DNA from 4 places in the Actinopolyspora sp. BKK2 genome. Region 4 is predicted to be linked to each of the others. Evidence: riboswitches for the same ligand, from Rfam matches in the RefSeq annotation. Region 4 holds a riboswitch; each other region holds the start of a gene.

Region 1 (3,290 bases), on a different contig from region 4:
TTCACGCAGCGCAGACGCACGTTCGACAGCGGGCACACCGTCAGGGGGACGCGGTCCCGGGCGATCCGCCGGACGAGCTCCTCGTCGTCGACCGACCTGATCCCGTGGTCGATGCGCTCCACGCCGAGCACGTCCAGCGCCTGCCAGACGTATTCAGCCGGGCCTTCCTCGCCCGCGTGCGCGACCAGGTGCAGTCCCGCCTCGCGGGCCCGGGCGAACACGTTCGCGAAGTCGGCGGGGGGATATCCCAGCTCGGCCGAGTCGAGCCCGACGCCGATGATGCGATGCGAGTGCTCGAGCAGTTCGTCGAGCATGCGCTCAGCCTCCGCTGGACCGCGGTCCCGGAGGAAGCAGGCGATCAGTCCGGTGCTGACGCCGAAACGCTCCCGACTGCTCGACAGCGAGGCCTCCAAACCGTCGAGCGCGGTTTCCAGCGACACGCCCCGCGTCGTGTGCGCCTGCGGATCGAAGAAGATCTCGGCGTGGCGGACCCCCTGGTGCGCCGCCCTGTCGAGGTAGTCGTCGGCCAGCGCGGTGAAGTCCTCGGCGCGCCGCAGCACGTTCATGCCCGTGTAGTAGAGATCCAGGAACGACTGCAGGTTGCTGAAGTCGTAGCGTCCTCGGAGGTCTTCGACATCGGTGTAGGGCAGGGTGATGCCGTTTCGCCGCGCCCGGTCGAAGGTCAGTTCCGGTTCGAGAGCTCCCTCGATGTGCACGTGCAGCTCGGCCTTGGGCAGCGTCGAGGTCGTCGGTGTTTCGGGAGCCACCTGGTCTCCTTCCTGTGGCGGACCGGCCGAGTGGACAACCCTACAGTCGATCAGCCGCGGGCGTACCGGCAGTGAGTCGAACGGCACTCCGAGCGGTCAGGGCCCCGGCGCGGACCGGAGCGGCGGCGCATCGGAGTTCGGCGCAGGAGGTGTGATAGGCAGGTAAGGGTGAATCTGCAGCCTCTCGCCACCGCAGTGCACCGCGCCTACACGGCCGATCTGGCCCCCGAGGACTTCTACCGCATGCTGCGGCTGCGGGTGGACGTGTTCGTCGTGGAACAGCAGTGCCCCTATCCCGAGCTGGACGGGCGCGATCTCGAGACAGCGACCAGGCACTTCTGGATCGACGCCGGGGGGACCCAGGTGCTCGGGTACCTGCGTCTGCTCGAGGAACCGGGTGGGAGTTACCGGATCGGACGCGTGTGCACGGCCGAGAGCGCTCGCGGCATGGGGCTCGGCAAGAAGCTCATGCACGCGGCGGTCGCCGAGGTGCGCAAGTCGTCCACCGTGCTCTCGGCGCAGGCCCAGACCGTCGACTTCTACCGCTCGTTCGGCTTCCTCGAGCACGGTGAGCACTACGAGGAGGACGGCATCCCGCACGTCGACATGCACCGGGATCCGGAGAGAGTGACCGGGCTAACGAGATAGCTCACGACGCTTGGTCGCCGAGCGCGCTTCTGCGACCATGCACGTTGATCCAAGCGAGCAACGGTCAGGAAGCCGGTGTGAATCCGGCACGGCCGGCGCCACTGTGACCGGGTAGCGGTTCTCCCGCACGAGTGCCACCGGGGTTGCCCAGGGAAGGCCGGAGGAGCGCGTCGATCCGGGAGTCAGGACACTGCCGTTGCCTCGTTCCGCAACCAGGGGCGTCCGAGACCCTAGGAAGGAATACCGGCGATGACCGCTGCCACGTCGACCTCGTCGACCGTGCGTTATCCGTTCTCCGCTGTTGTCGGGCACGACGATCTGCGCTTGGGGCTGCTGCTCAACGCGGTGTACCCCCGCATCGGCGGTGTGCTGGTGCGCGGGGAGAAGGGCACTGCCAAGTCCACCATCGTCCGCGCGCTCGCCTCGCTGCTGCCCGCCGTCGACGTGGTGGAGAACTGCCGGTTCGGCTGCGACCCTTCCGCCCCGGACCCGCGCTGTCCCGACGGTCCCCACGACGGCGACGTCGGACGAACGCGGCGTGCCGCCCAGCTGGTGGAACTTCCCGTGGGCGCCTCCGAGGACCGGCTGGTCGGGTCGTTGGACGTGGAACGCGCGTTGACCGAGGGCGTGCGCGCCTACCAGCCCGGTCTGCTGGCAGCGGCGCACCGCGGAGTCCTCTACGTCGACGAAGTGAACCTGCTGCACGACCACCTGGTCGACCTGTTGCTCGACGCCGCGGCCATGGGGCGGGCCCACGTCGAGCGCGAAGGGGTCTCCCTGTCGCACGCGGCGTCCTTCCTGCTGGTCGGCACCATGAACCCGGAGGAGGGCGAGCTGCGTCCCCAGCTGCTGGACCGCTTCGGCCTGACGGTCCAGGTGTCGGCCTCTCGCGAGGTGGAGACGCGGACCGAAGTCGTGCGTCGACGGTTGCGGTTCGACGCCGATCCTGCAGGCTTCTCCGCGGAGTGGGCCGAGTCCGACGCCGAACTGGCCCGGCGGATCGCGGACGCCCGTGCCCGCGTGGACTCCGTCGAGCTGCCTTCTTCCGAGGTCAGGCGAATCGCTTCCGTGTGCGCTTCGTTCGAGGTGGACGGGATGCGCGCCGATCTGGTGCTGGCTCGCGCCGCCGTGGCGCACGCGGCCTGGCGCGGTGTGGACGCGGTCGCCGCGGCCGATGTGGAGGCGGCGGCGCGGCTGGCTCTGCCGCACAGGCGCAGGCGGGACCCGTTCGACGAGCCGGGCATGGACGAGCAGCAGCTCCAGCAGGCCCTGGAGGACGCCGCGGCGGAGGTCGAGGCTGAGGAGACGGCCGAGGGCGAGACCGCCGAGGGCGAGACCACCGGGGGAACGGCGGAGGCGAGCGCGGACGGCACGGCGGATCCGGGAGGTTCGACCGATGAGTCCGGTTCGGACGGTTCCGGCGGGAACGAGGACCCCGGGGACGGGCCGGAGGACGACGGTCCCGGTGGGGGCGTCGGCGGTTCCCCGGACGGGAACGGTCCCGACGAGGGCCCGGGCGGAGGCGCGGGCGGAAACGCTCCCTCGGAAGGCCCCTCCGGTGAGAGCGGAACCGGCAACGGCTCCGGAAGCGCTCCCGAGGAGCGCACTTCCGGGGCCACGGAGCCGGACTTCCGGGCCCGCATGCTGGAGATCCCCGGTCTGGGGGAGGGGGCTCCGGGACGGCGGTCCAGGTCGCGCTCCCGTGCCGGGCAGGTGGTGCGCTCCTCCGCGGTGGAGGGGCACGGGGTTCACCTGCAGGCCACTCTGGCCGCGGCAGCCCCTCATCAGTGCGCCCGCGGCAGGAGCGGCCCCGGACTGCGGTTGCGTCCGGAGGACCTGCGGCACGGTGTCCGCGAGGGCCGCGAGGGCAATCTC
Region 2 (3,290 bases), on a different contig from region 4:
CCTTGACCTCGCACAGCCAGCCGTCGACCTGCAGCAGGATGTCGTCGAACTCGGCGTCGTGCGGACGTTCCTCCAACCCCAGGTCGTGGTCGAGCTTGGCCGCCTGCATCAGCGTCCAGATCTGACTGCGGATGGCGGGAAGCTTCGCCGGGTCCATCGCCGTGATGTTGGCGTGCTCGTCGAGCAGCTGCTCCAGCCGCGCGATGTCGCCGTAGCTCTCCGCGCGCGCCATCGGGGGGACCAGGTGGTCCACCAGCGTGGCGTGAACCCTGCGCTTGGCCTGGGTCCCCTCACCGGGGTCGTTGACCAGGAAGGGGTACACCAGCGGCAGGTCGGCGATGGCGGCGTCCGGGGCGCAGGAGGCGGACATGCCGGCCGTCTTGCCCGGCAACCACTCCAGGTTGCCGTGCTTGCCCAGGTGCACCATCGCGTGCGCGTCGAAGTCGTCGGTCAGCCAGTGGTAGGCGGCCAAGTAGTGGTGGCTGGGCGGGAGGTCCGGGTCGTGGTAGATCGCGATCGGGTTCTCCCCGAAGCCCCGCGGGGGCTGGATCATGAGCACGATGTTGCCCGCCCTGATCGCCGCGAGCACGATCTCGCCCTCGGGGTCCTGCGAGCGGTCGACGAACAGCTCTCCGGGCGGAGGGCCCCAGTGCTGTTCGATGTCGGAGCGCAGGGACTCGGGCAGGGAGTCGAACCACTCCCGGTAGCGCTTGGCCGGCACGCGGATCGGGTTGCCTGCGAGCTGCTCCTCGCTCAGCCAGTCCCGGTCCTGGCCTCCCGCGGCGATCAGCGCGTGGATCAGCGCGTCACCGTCCTGCGCCGCCACGCCGGGAAGAGCGTCCGGTCCCTCAGCGGGGCCGATGTCGTAGCCCGCCTCCCCGAGAGCGCGCAGCAGCCGCACGGCGGACAGCGGCGTGTCCAGGCCGACCGCGTTGCCCACCCTGGCGTGCTTGGTGGGGTAGGCCGACAGCATCAGCGCGAGCCGCTTCCGCTCGGGCGGGACGTGGCGGAGCCGGGCGTGCCGCACGGCGATCCCGGCGACCCTGGCCGCGCGCTCCGCGTCGGCCACGTAGACGGGAAGGCCCTCCGAGTCGTTCTCCTTGAACGAGAACGGAACCGTGATCAACCTGCCGTCGAACTCCGGAACGGCCACCTGGGTGGCCATGTCCATCGGGGAGAGACCCTCGTCGTTGTCCTGCCAGGCGGAACGGCTGCTGGTCAGGCACATCCCCTGCAGGATCGGGATGTCCAGCTGGGCGAGCGCCCCGACGTCCCAGGCCTCGTCGTCGCCGCCGGCCGTGGCCACGGCGGGCTTGCTCCCGCCTGCGGCCAGCACGGTGACCACGAGCGCGTCCGCGCCGCGCAGTGCTTCGAGCAGCTCGGGGTCGGGGGTGCGCAACGAGGCGCAGAACAGGGGCATCGCCTGGCCGCCCGCGTCCTCGATCTGCTCGCAGAGGGTGTGCACGAAGGCGGTGTTGCCCGCCATGTGGTGGGCCCGGTAGTAGAGCACGGCCACTGTGGGGCCGTCCTGCCTGCCGGGAGTGCGGTCCAGCCTCCCCCAGGTCGGGGTCTCGGCGGGCTGCGCGAAGCCGTGGCCGGTCAGCAGGACGGTGTCGGAGAGGAAGTTGTGCAGCTGCTCGAGGTTCTCCGGGCCGCCGTGGGCGAGGTAGGCGTGCGCTTCGGCGCACACGCCGCCGGGAACTGTGGAGCACTCCATGAGCTCGGCGTCGGGCTGCTGCTCGCCACCGAGCACCACGACGGGCCGCGGGCCGGCGAGCAGGAAGTCCAACCCCTCCTCCCAGGCCCTGCGGCCGCCGAGCAGCCGCACCACCACGAGGTCGACTCCCTCGAGCAGTTCCGGAAGGTCCTGCGCGCCGAGTCTGGCCGGATTGGCCAGCCGGTAGTCGGCGCCGCTGGACCGCGCACTGAGCAGGTCAGTGTCGGAGGTGGACAGAAGCAGGATCATGCGACTCGCTCCTCGGCGTCGAGAACCGGGGCGGTCGACCAGGACAGGCGCGCGATGCACGCGCGGTCGTACGCTGCATCAGGAACCTTCCCAGGGGTCCTCGCCCCTTTGCTGACGGTCGCGGCGGCAGGAGTCTCCTGGCTCCCGGATCCTGGCTCCCTCCGGTCTTCCCATCGTCGTTCGACAGTGACCGTGCTTGGAGTTCGCTCCCCGGTGACAGTGGCGGGACCGCGCCGGATTCACACCGGCTTCCTCCGTCACCGCCGCGGATACGCCGTCCAGTTTCGGGAACGGGCCGATCTCCAGTCAAGCCGACGTGACGAAGCCCGTTCCCCGGCGTGTTTCGTGGCACACTTCCGTGGTCCGTAGCATCACCGCGATGTCCGAAGGTTTCGCTTCCGAACGGGACAGGCCGGACGCCTGCCCGGGTGCGCTCCAGGTCCACCCCGCCGCCGACGGTGGTCTCGCGCGGATCCGCGTCCCCGGCGGGACGTTGAGCACCGAGCAGCTGCGGGTGCTGGTCACGGCCGCGGAGGAGCTGGGCAACTCCACGGTCGAGCTCACCTCGCGGGCCAATCTCCAGCTGCGCGGTGTCGAGTTCCCCGAGGAGCTCGGGCGGCGGATCGGCGCGGTGGGACTGCTTCCCTCGCTGACCCACGAGCGGGTGCGGAACATAGTGGCCAGTCCCGGTGCCGGGCTGGACGACCCCGGTTGGTTGCCGGTGCAGCGGGTCGTGCGTGAGCTGGACCGGGGAATCTGCTCGACTCCGCGGTTGGCCGAGCTCTCCGGGCGTTTCCTGTTCACAGTGGACGACGGGAGCGGGGACGTGTCGCGGCTGCGCGGTGACGTGGGCCTGCTTCCGCTGGACGGGGAGACGGTCGCGGTGCTGCTCGGGGGGAACGACTCGGGCGCGCGAGTGAGGCCGGCCGAGGCCGCGGAGACGGCCGTTCTCGCCGCGGAGGAGTTCCTCGCGGAGCGGGACCGCCAGGGGGGCGGCGTCTGGCGAGTTGCCGAACTGGACACAACGGGAAACCTCGCGGACACGCTGCGTGCTCGATCGGGGCGTGCGGGAGGCACCGTTGTCGAAGTCACACCGCCCTTCGGGGTTCGGCGGGATCAGCAGGAAAAACCCTCGGTGGGGGTCCTCACGCGGACCGGGGGAGAGGTGGCCCTCGGCGTGGGGGCGCCGTTGGGACGCTTGTCCCCCGCGCAGATGCATAGCATCATACGAGCGGCCGAAGCCGCGTCCGGTGCCGTTCGACTGACGCCGTGGCGGACCGCGGTCCTCCCGGGAGTCCGCGAGCACGAGCACCGCTCGTGGTTT
Region 3 (3,290 bases), on a different contig from region 4:
CACCTTCCTGAAGTCGGTGGAGAACGGTCACGCCGTGCTCTCCGACGGCACCGAGTTCGACACCGACACCCTGGTGTGGAACGCGGGCGTCAAGGCCAACCCCGTGCTGAAGAACAGCGATCTCCCGCTGGACGAGCGGGGCAGGATCAAGGCCACCTCGCACCTGCAGGTCGAGGGCAACCCCGAGATCTGGGCGGCGGGCGACTGCGCGGCGGTGCCCGACCTGTCCAAGACGGAGGAGGACCCCAACGCCACCTGCGCTCCGTCGGCCCAGCACGCGGTTCGTCAGGCGCACCAGCTGGCCAAGAACGTCATCTCCTCGATGCGCGGCCGCAAGACCGGCGAGTACTACCACCGCAACGCGGGGTCGGTCGCCGGGCTCGGGCTCTATAAGGGAGTCGCCGACGTCTACGGCTTCAAGGCCAAGGGAATCATCGCGTGGTTCATGCACCGCACCTACCACGTGAGCAAGATGCCCACCTTCAACAGGAAGGCCAGGATCATCATCGACTGGACCCTCGCGTTCCTGTTCCGCCGCGAGGTCGTCTCGATGGGGCAGATCCAGAATCCGCGGGCGGACTTCAAGCGTGCCGCCTCGAGCTGAGTCCTCCCCGCGCGGGAGCGGAGGCCGTGTGCCGGTTCGCCCGGCGCGCGGCCTCGTGTGTACGGTTTCCCGCACTGCTGACCTTCCGTGGTTACCGGCTGTCACTCGTTCCGCGAGTAGCACCCATCAGTGTGTTTAAATTAGCTCGTATGGAGTAAAGACTCCGTTGCTTTGCACGTGGAGTTACTGCGGTTGCTCCAGATGGCGGTTTCCTCCGCGTTGGAACCAACGGCACGATCGGAACGTCCTAAGGAAGCCAGGTGTGGGCTGGTCGTGACGCGTGTCGTCGGCGACGATTCCAACGGCGAGCCCCCGTAGCCCAATGGGCAGAGGCAGACGACTTAAAATCGTCGTAGTGTCGGTTCGAGTCCGACCGGGGGCACCGCTACTCACCAGTGAGAACGATGAGCGCGAGGACGCCCCGATCACTGCCTCGTCCCAGCGCTCGTCTCAGTCCCCTCCGAAGGGACCCGGTCGACTCCCGATCCGAGCGGTCCGAGCGAGCGGTGCGGCAGCGCTGGGGGACGCGTGCTGCTCGCCGCCGGCGAGTGTGCGTCCGCGCACGTCCGCACTCGACCGGTTCATGGACGAACACCGCGCTGTTAGGCTGTCCGCGCCAGTCAACCCGTGATGGGCCAGGGAATCCGGTGCGAATCCGGAGCTGACGCGCAGCGGTGTGAGGGACGGGCGGAGCAACGGCCACTGGGGACACTCCCGGGAAGGCGCTTTCCGCCCGGAGGATCTCGAGCCCGAAAACCTGCTGGCACCCGCCGAACCGGCGGTTCGCATCCGAACCGGCGGTTCGAATGCCCGCGAGGCTCCGCGCTCGAGCCTTCCGACGGAGAGGAACCTATGCGTGGACCGTCCCGGTCACTGTCGCTGTGCTGTCTCACGCTGCTCACAGCAGGTCTGCTCACCGCCTGCGGCGGTGGATCCCCCGACTCCTCCGGGCGGAGCGCGCCCGGGTACCCGCGAACCGTCGAGAACTGCGGCAGGCAGGTCACCCTCGACGCCCCGCCCGAACGGGCCGTCTCCCTGGACCAGGGATCCACCGAGATCCTGCTCTCCCTCGGCCTGGCCGACCGCGTGGCGGGCACGGCGACCTGGACCGACCCGGTGCTGAAGTCCCTGGAGGAGGCCAACTCCGGGGTCCCCCGGCTCGCCGACGACACCCCCTCCTACGAGCGGGTGCTGGCCGAGGAACCGGACTTCGTCTCGGCCTCGTTCGAGAGCACCGTGAGCCGGGTCGCCTCGCGGGAGAAGTTCGCGCAGCTCGGCGTTCCCACCTACGTGGCCCCCGCGGACTGCGCCAAGAACAACGCCGGGGACGGGGACGGCTCGCGCTCCGAGCAGCTGCGGATGGACCGGATCTACCAGGAGATCGAGGACCTCGCGCGGATGTTCGACGTCGAGCAGCGCGGCGCGGAACTGGTCGACGAGCTGCGGAGCAGGATCACCGCGGCCACCGAGGACATCGATGCCTCCGGAGTGAGCGTGCTCTACTGGTTCGCCAACAAGGAGTCGCCGTACATGGCGGGCTGCTGCGGCGCGCCGGGGATCATCACCGACCGGATCGGCGCGCGGAACGTCTTCGACGACACGCACCAGGAGTGGCCGCAGATCAACTGGGAGACGGTGGCCGAGCGGAATCCGGACGTGCTCGTGCTCGGCGACCTCACCCGCGAGAGCCAAACCGCGGAGGAAGCCGAGCAGAAGATCCGGTTCCTGGAGTCCAACCCGGTCACCAAGCACATGGACGCGGTGCGCAACGAGCGCTACATCGAGCTGAGCGGGGCCGCGATGAACCCGTCGATCCGCACCGTGAACGGAGTGGAGCGGGTGGCCGCCAAGCTGCGCGAGTTCGGTCTCGTCGAATGAGGTCGCCACTCACCCGCTCGGGCGGGGTGGGCACCACGGCCCTCTGGCTGGGCGGGCTGGTCCTGCTGTGCCTGTCCGTGGCCTTCACCATCACGATAGGACCGGCCGACATCGCGGTGCCGAACGTGTGGGCGGTGGTGGCCGACCACCTCGGCCTGGGCGACTCCGGGCTCTCGCTGATCCGCGAGGGGATCATCTGGAACCTGCGGCTGCCCCGGACGGTGCTGGCCGCCGTCTGCGGGGCCGGGCTCGGACTGTGCGGCGTGGTCATGCAGTCCCTGCTGCGCAACCCGCTGGCCGACCCCTACGTGCTGGGGATCTCCTCGGGCGCTTCCACGGGGGCCGTGTCGGTGGTGGTGCTGGGGCTCGGCAGCGGAGTGGCCACGCTCTCGCTCGGAGCTTTCCTCGGTTCGCTGTGCTCGTTCACGCTGGTGCTCGTGCTGAGCCACGTCGTGGGCGGCACGGCCGACCGCGTGATCCTGTCCGGCGTGGCGGCCATGCAGCTGTTCTCGGCGCTGACCTCGTTCGTGGTCATGTCGGCAGGCGACGCCGAGCAGACCCGGAGCGTGCTGTTCTGGTTGCTGGGCTCGCTGTCCGGAACCGGGTGGTTCGACGTGGCCTCGTGCCTGCTCGCGCTGATCGTGGTGCTGCTGGTGTGCCTGGCCAAGGCCACCGCGCTGGACGCGTTCACCTTCGGGCAGGACGCCGCCGCCTCGCTCGGCGTCTCCGTGACCCGCACCAGGACGGTGCTGCTGATCGCGACCGCGTTGCTCACGGCGACCCTGGTCAGCTCGGCGGGCGCGATCGG
Region 4 (3,290 bases):
TTCATCTCCCGGACGGGAGCTCGCCCCGGTGGAGCACCGGCGCCGAAGGATTCCAGCAGCTTCGGTTTGTCCGGCTCGTCGGGATGGACGAAATCCGTTACGTGTGCTCCGGACATCTGCTCCGGGGAGTAACCGAGCAGCCCGCACAACGCGAGGTTGGAATCGACCAGGTAGCCGTACCTGTCGTACACCCCGATGCCGATCGGGGTTAGCACGAAAAGGTCGTGGAACTGCCGCAGCGACCGTTCCAGCTGGGTATGAAGATCGGTCTCGTCCCTGGTCAGCCTGGCGAAACCGCGTAGTCTCCCTTCGCTAGACCACAGGGCGGTGGTGACCACGCTCGCCCAGAACCTGCTGCCGTCCTTGCGTATCCGCCAACCTTCATCGGTACAGCTGCCGGATTCCACGGCACGCCTGAGCAGTTCTCGCGGATAACCCGTCGCGTTCTGCTCGGAGGTGTAGAAGATCGAGATGTTCTGCCCCACCACCTCGTCGGCGGGGGCCCCGGTGAGCCGTTCCGCCCCGGGGTTCCAGCTCGACACCACGCCGTCCGGGTCGAGGGTGTACACGGCGTACTCCAACAGTGAGGATCCGAAGGCGCCGATCACCTTCTCGCCATCGGCCCGAAGGCCATTCCCGTGGTCCGTGCCGCTCATGTACAGCTCCGGTTACCGAGTCGCGATCGGCCTACAAGTCCCCGGTGGTTTGCCGTTCGAAACGGGTCCCCGGCAACGGTGATGGGTTCACCATTGTTTCCACATCGGAACATCCGCTTCTTTCCCGGTCGCTCTCGAGTGTCGACCAGCATCACGATACGCGCACGACCAACCTTCGATCTTCACCCCATTGGACCGGACATGCTGGGCCAGGTACCCGGTCAGCTCGGAATCGGGATCGCGAGATCGTCCACCCCGTCCCTGAGCTCGGGGGCTGCTACAACCACCGGAACCCGAGCGATGTGTTGCGGCCCATGACACCTTGACACCTCACCCCCGAGGTGTGAACGTTCCGTGCGAAACCAACGCGACGACATGCAGGAAGCCGGTGCAAGCCCGGCACGGTCCCGCCACTGTGTGTGGGGAGTTTTCGCCAAAACGCCACTGTCGGTGATCCGATGGGAAGGCGGCGGACAACGCCGATCCACGAGTCAGGAGACTGCCGTCGTCGTGCCGATTCGTACGGGGTCGCGGAGCCCCGGAGGAGGTAACGACGGTGCCGTACCGAACCGCGCGCGCATTCACCTTCCACCGCTTTTCCACGGGGACGCGCAAGGGCAGGTCACTCCCCACGTCCCGTTCGTCGTAAACGCCTGAAACCGTCCGCGTTCCGGACGACTCGACGACGACCCTCACGACCCGAAGCGTGGAGACAAGTGTGCCCATCGGGGAAACACCTTCAGATCCTACCGTCACAAAACTGTCCATCCTGGACAAACTCGTCGTGCTAGCCCGAACCGGTTCGCTCCTCGAGCACGGAAACCCCCTCCCGGCCGAGATGATGGCCACTGTCGCCTTCCGTACCGAGCAGAATGCGCGCCACGTGGGCAGGACCACGGGGTACGTCAATTCGGTACTGAGCATTCGGGTGGGCGAGGCGGTCGGCTCCTGCGCCACCGAACCGGACGCTCAGGACACCACACGGCTGTCCGGCCTGACCGGTTCCACGGTCGACGAGCTGCTGGATCACCCGGAACCGGCCGTTCGCACAGCCGCGCTGGACGCCTACCTCGCACACCTGTCACCGCACGACGCTCGGAGAGACTCCCGCACCGCGCGTCTCCCGCGTGGTGATTCGTCGGCCAAGTCGCGGGCACGAGCCCGCGCCGTGGTGGATCTGCTCCCCGAAGGAACCAAAGGCCCCGTAGCGGTCATCGGAGTGGTGAACTCACTGCTGTCCGCTTTGGAAGCCCGGAACCTCGAACACGTTCCATGCGACTTCAAGGGTGGCCGCACCGAGCAGGGAGAAACCGTGCTGCGGAACCACTCCGCGGCGCTGTCCGGAGCCCGGGCGGTACTCGCATCCGGCATGACCCTGGGCAACGGGACGTTCGACGGGATCGCCGAACACTGCCGGGCCAATGCCGTCCCGCTGGTGGTGTTCGCCCAGACCGGCAGCGCGGTGTTCAGGGAACTGCTGGGCACGCACCTAACCGCACTCTCCGCCGAGCCCTACCCGTTCTTCTGGCTCACCGGGCAGGAGAACGAGATCCACCTCTACCCGGCTGCCCCCGGAGGACACTCGTGAACAGCGACGCGGACTCCGCGGGCGGACGCAGGTGTCACTCGCTGCTGGAACTCATCGGCGACACCCCCGCACTGCGAGTCACGACTCCACTTCCCGAAGAGCACCCCGGGTTCTGGGCCAAGCTCGAAGGGGTATCCCCCGGTGGCATGAAGGCCAGAGCCGCGCTGTCCATGATCCTCGGCGCCAGACGGCGCGGCGAGCTGCGGCCCGGCGGCACCATCGTGGAATCCACCAGCGGCACCCTGGGAATCGGGCTAGGTTACGTGGGTATCGCTCTCGGCCACCCCGTGGTACTGGTGGCCGACCGTGAACTCGACGATCCAAGCGCGAGCCTGCTGCGTGCGCACGGGGCGCGGATCGAGGTCGTCGACGAACCGGCTCCCGTCGGTGGATGGCAACGCGCGCGACGCGATCGGGTCACCCGAATACTGGCCGAGCACGCGGACGCGTTCTGGCCGGACCAGTACAACAATCCGGACAACGCAGCCGGTTACACGGCTCTCGGGCACGAGCTCCTTGACCAGTTCGACCGGGTGGACGCGGTGGTCTGCAGCGTCGGGACCGGCGGGCACAGCTCGGGAATCGCGTCGGTACTGCGTGCCCACCGGCCCGGTGTCCGGATCATCGGAGTCGATTCGCCGGGTTCGACGCTGTTCGGCCCGGAACCACTGCCGAGGGTGATGCGTGGTCTGGGCAGCAGCATCCATCCGGACAACGTCGCCTACGCGGAGTTCGACGAGGTCCACTGGGTAGGCCCCGCCGAAGCCGCGTGGTCCTGCCGAGAACTCGCCAGGAGCGTCTTCGTCACGGGCGGGTGGAGTACCGGTGCCGTGGCGCTGGCTGCCGCGTGGTGTTCGGCCGAACTGGACTCGGACCGGGTGGTGGCGGTGTTCCCGGACGGACCGTACCGCTACTGGCAAACCATCTACGACGACGAGTTCCACGAGCGGAACGCGCTCGACGCGCCACAGTGCATCCGACCGCACCCGTACCGCGCGGGCGAGGCGCGCGGTTGGAGCAGAACGCGCAGAGTAGAGGACCCGTGT

The links. A riboswitch is a leader RNA that binds a small molecule or an ion and turns the genes downstream of it on or off. The one in region 4 is predicted to bind cobalamin.
Region 1: linked by a shared signal. The riboswitch ahead of G9Q41_RS09025 (VWA domain-containing protein) and the one ahead of G9Q41_RS16920 (DUF364 domain-containing protein) in region 4 are both predicted to bind cobalamin.
Region 2: linked by a shared signal. The riboswitch ahead of cobN (cobaltochelatase subunit CobN) and the one ahead of G9Q41_RS16920 (DUF364 domain-containing protein) in region 4 are both predicted to bind cobalamin.
Region 3: linked by a shared signal. The riboswitch ahead of G9Q41_RS12335 (ABC transporter substrate-binding protein) and the one ahead of G9Q41_RS16920 (DUF364 domain-containing protein) in region 4 are both predicted to bind cobalamin.

The regions. Positions count from the first base shown of each region.
Region 1 is NZ_JAANTE010000003.1:479,992-483,281, reverse strand. Features, by position in the region: gene G9Q41_RS09035 (adenosine deaminase) at 1-767, opposite strand, end outside; gene G9Q41_RS09030 (GNAT family N-acetyltransferase) at 936-1,415, shown strand; cobalamin riboswitch at 1,460-1,628, shown strand; gene G9Q41_RS09025 (VWA domain-containing protein) at 1,665-3,290, shown strand, end outside.
Region 2 is NZ_JAANTE010000003.1:462,054-465,343, reverse strand. Features, by position in the region: gene cobN (cobaltochelatase subunit CobN) at 1-1,966, opposite strand, end outside; cobalamin riboswitch at 2,074-2,257, opposite strand; gene cobG (precorrin-3B synthase) at 2,346-3,290, shown strand, end outside.
Region 3 is NZ_JAANTE010000005.1:39,537-42,826, forward strand. Features, by position in the region: gene G9Q41_RS12325 (NAD(P)/FAD-dependent oxidoreductase) at 1-604, shown strand, start outside; tRNA gene G9Q41_RS12330 (tRNA-Leu) at 913-986, shown strand; cobalamin riboswitch at 1,205-1,384, shown strand; gene G9Q41_RS12335 (ABC transporter substrate-binding protein) at 1,457-2,482, shown strand; gene G9Q41_RS12340 (iron chelate uptake ABC transporter family permease subunit) at 2,479-3,290, shown strand, end outside.
Region 4 is NZ_JAANTE010000008.1:141,981-145,270, reverse strand. Features, by position in the region: gene G9Q41_RS16925 (EAL domain-containing protein) at 1-656, opposite strand, end outside; cobalamin riboswitch at 987-1,179, shown strand; gene G9Q41_RS16920 (DUF364 domain-containing protein) at 1,441-2,244, shown strand; gene G9Q41_RS16915 (PLP-dependent cysteine synthase family protein) at 2,241-3,290, shown strand, end outside.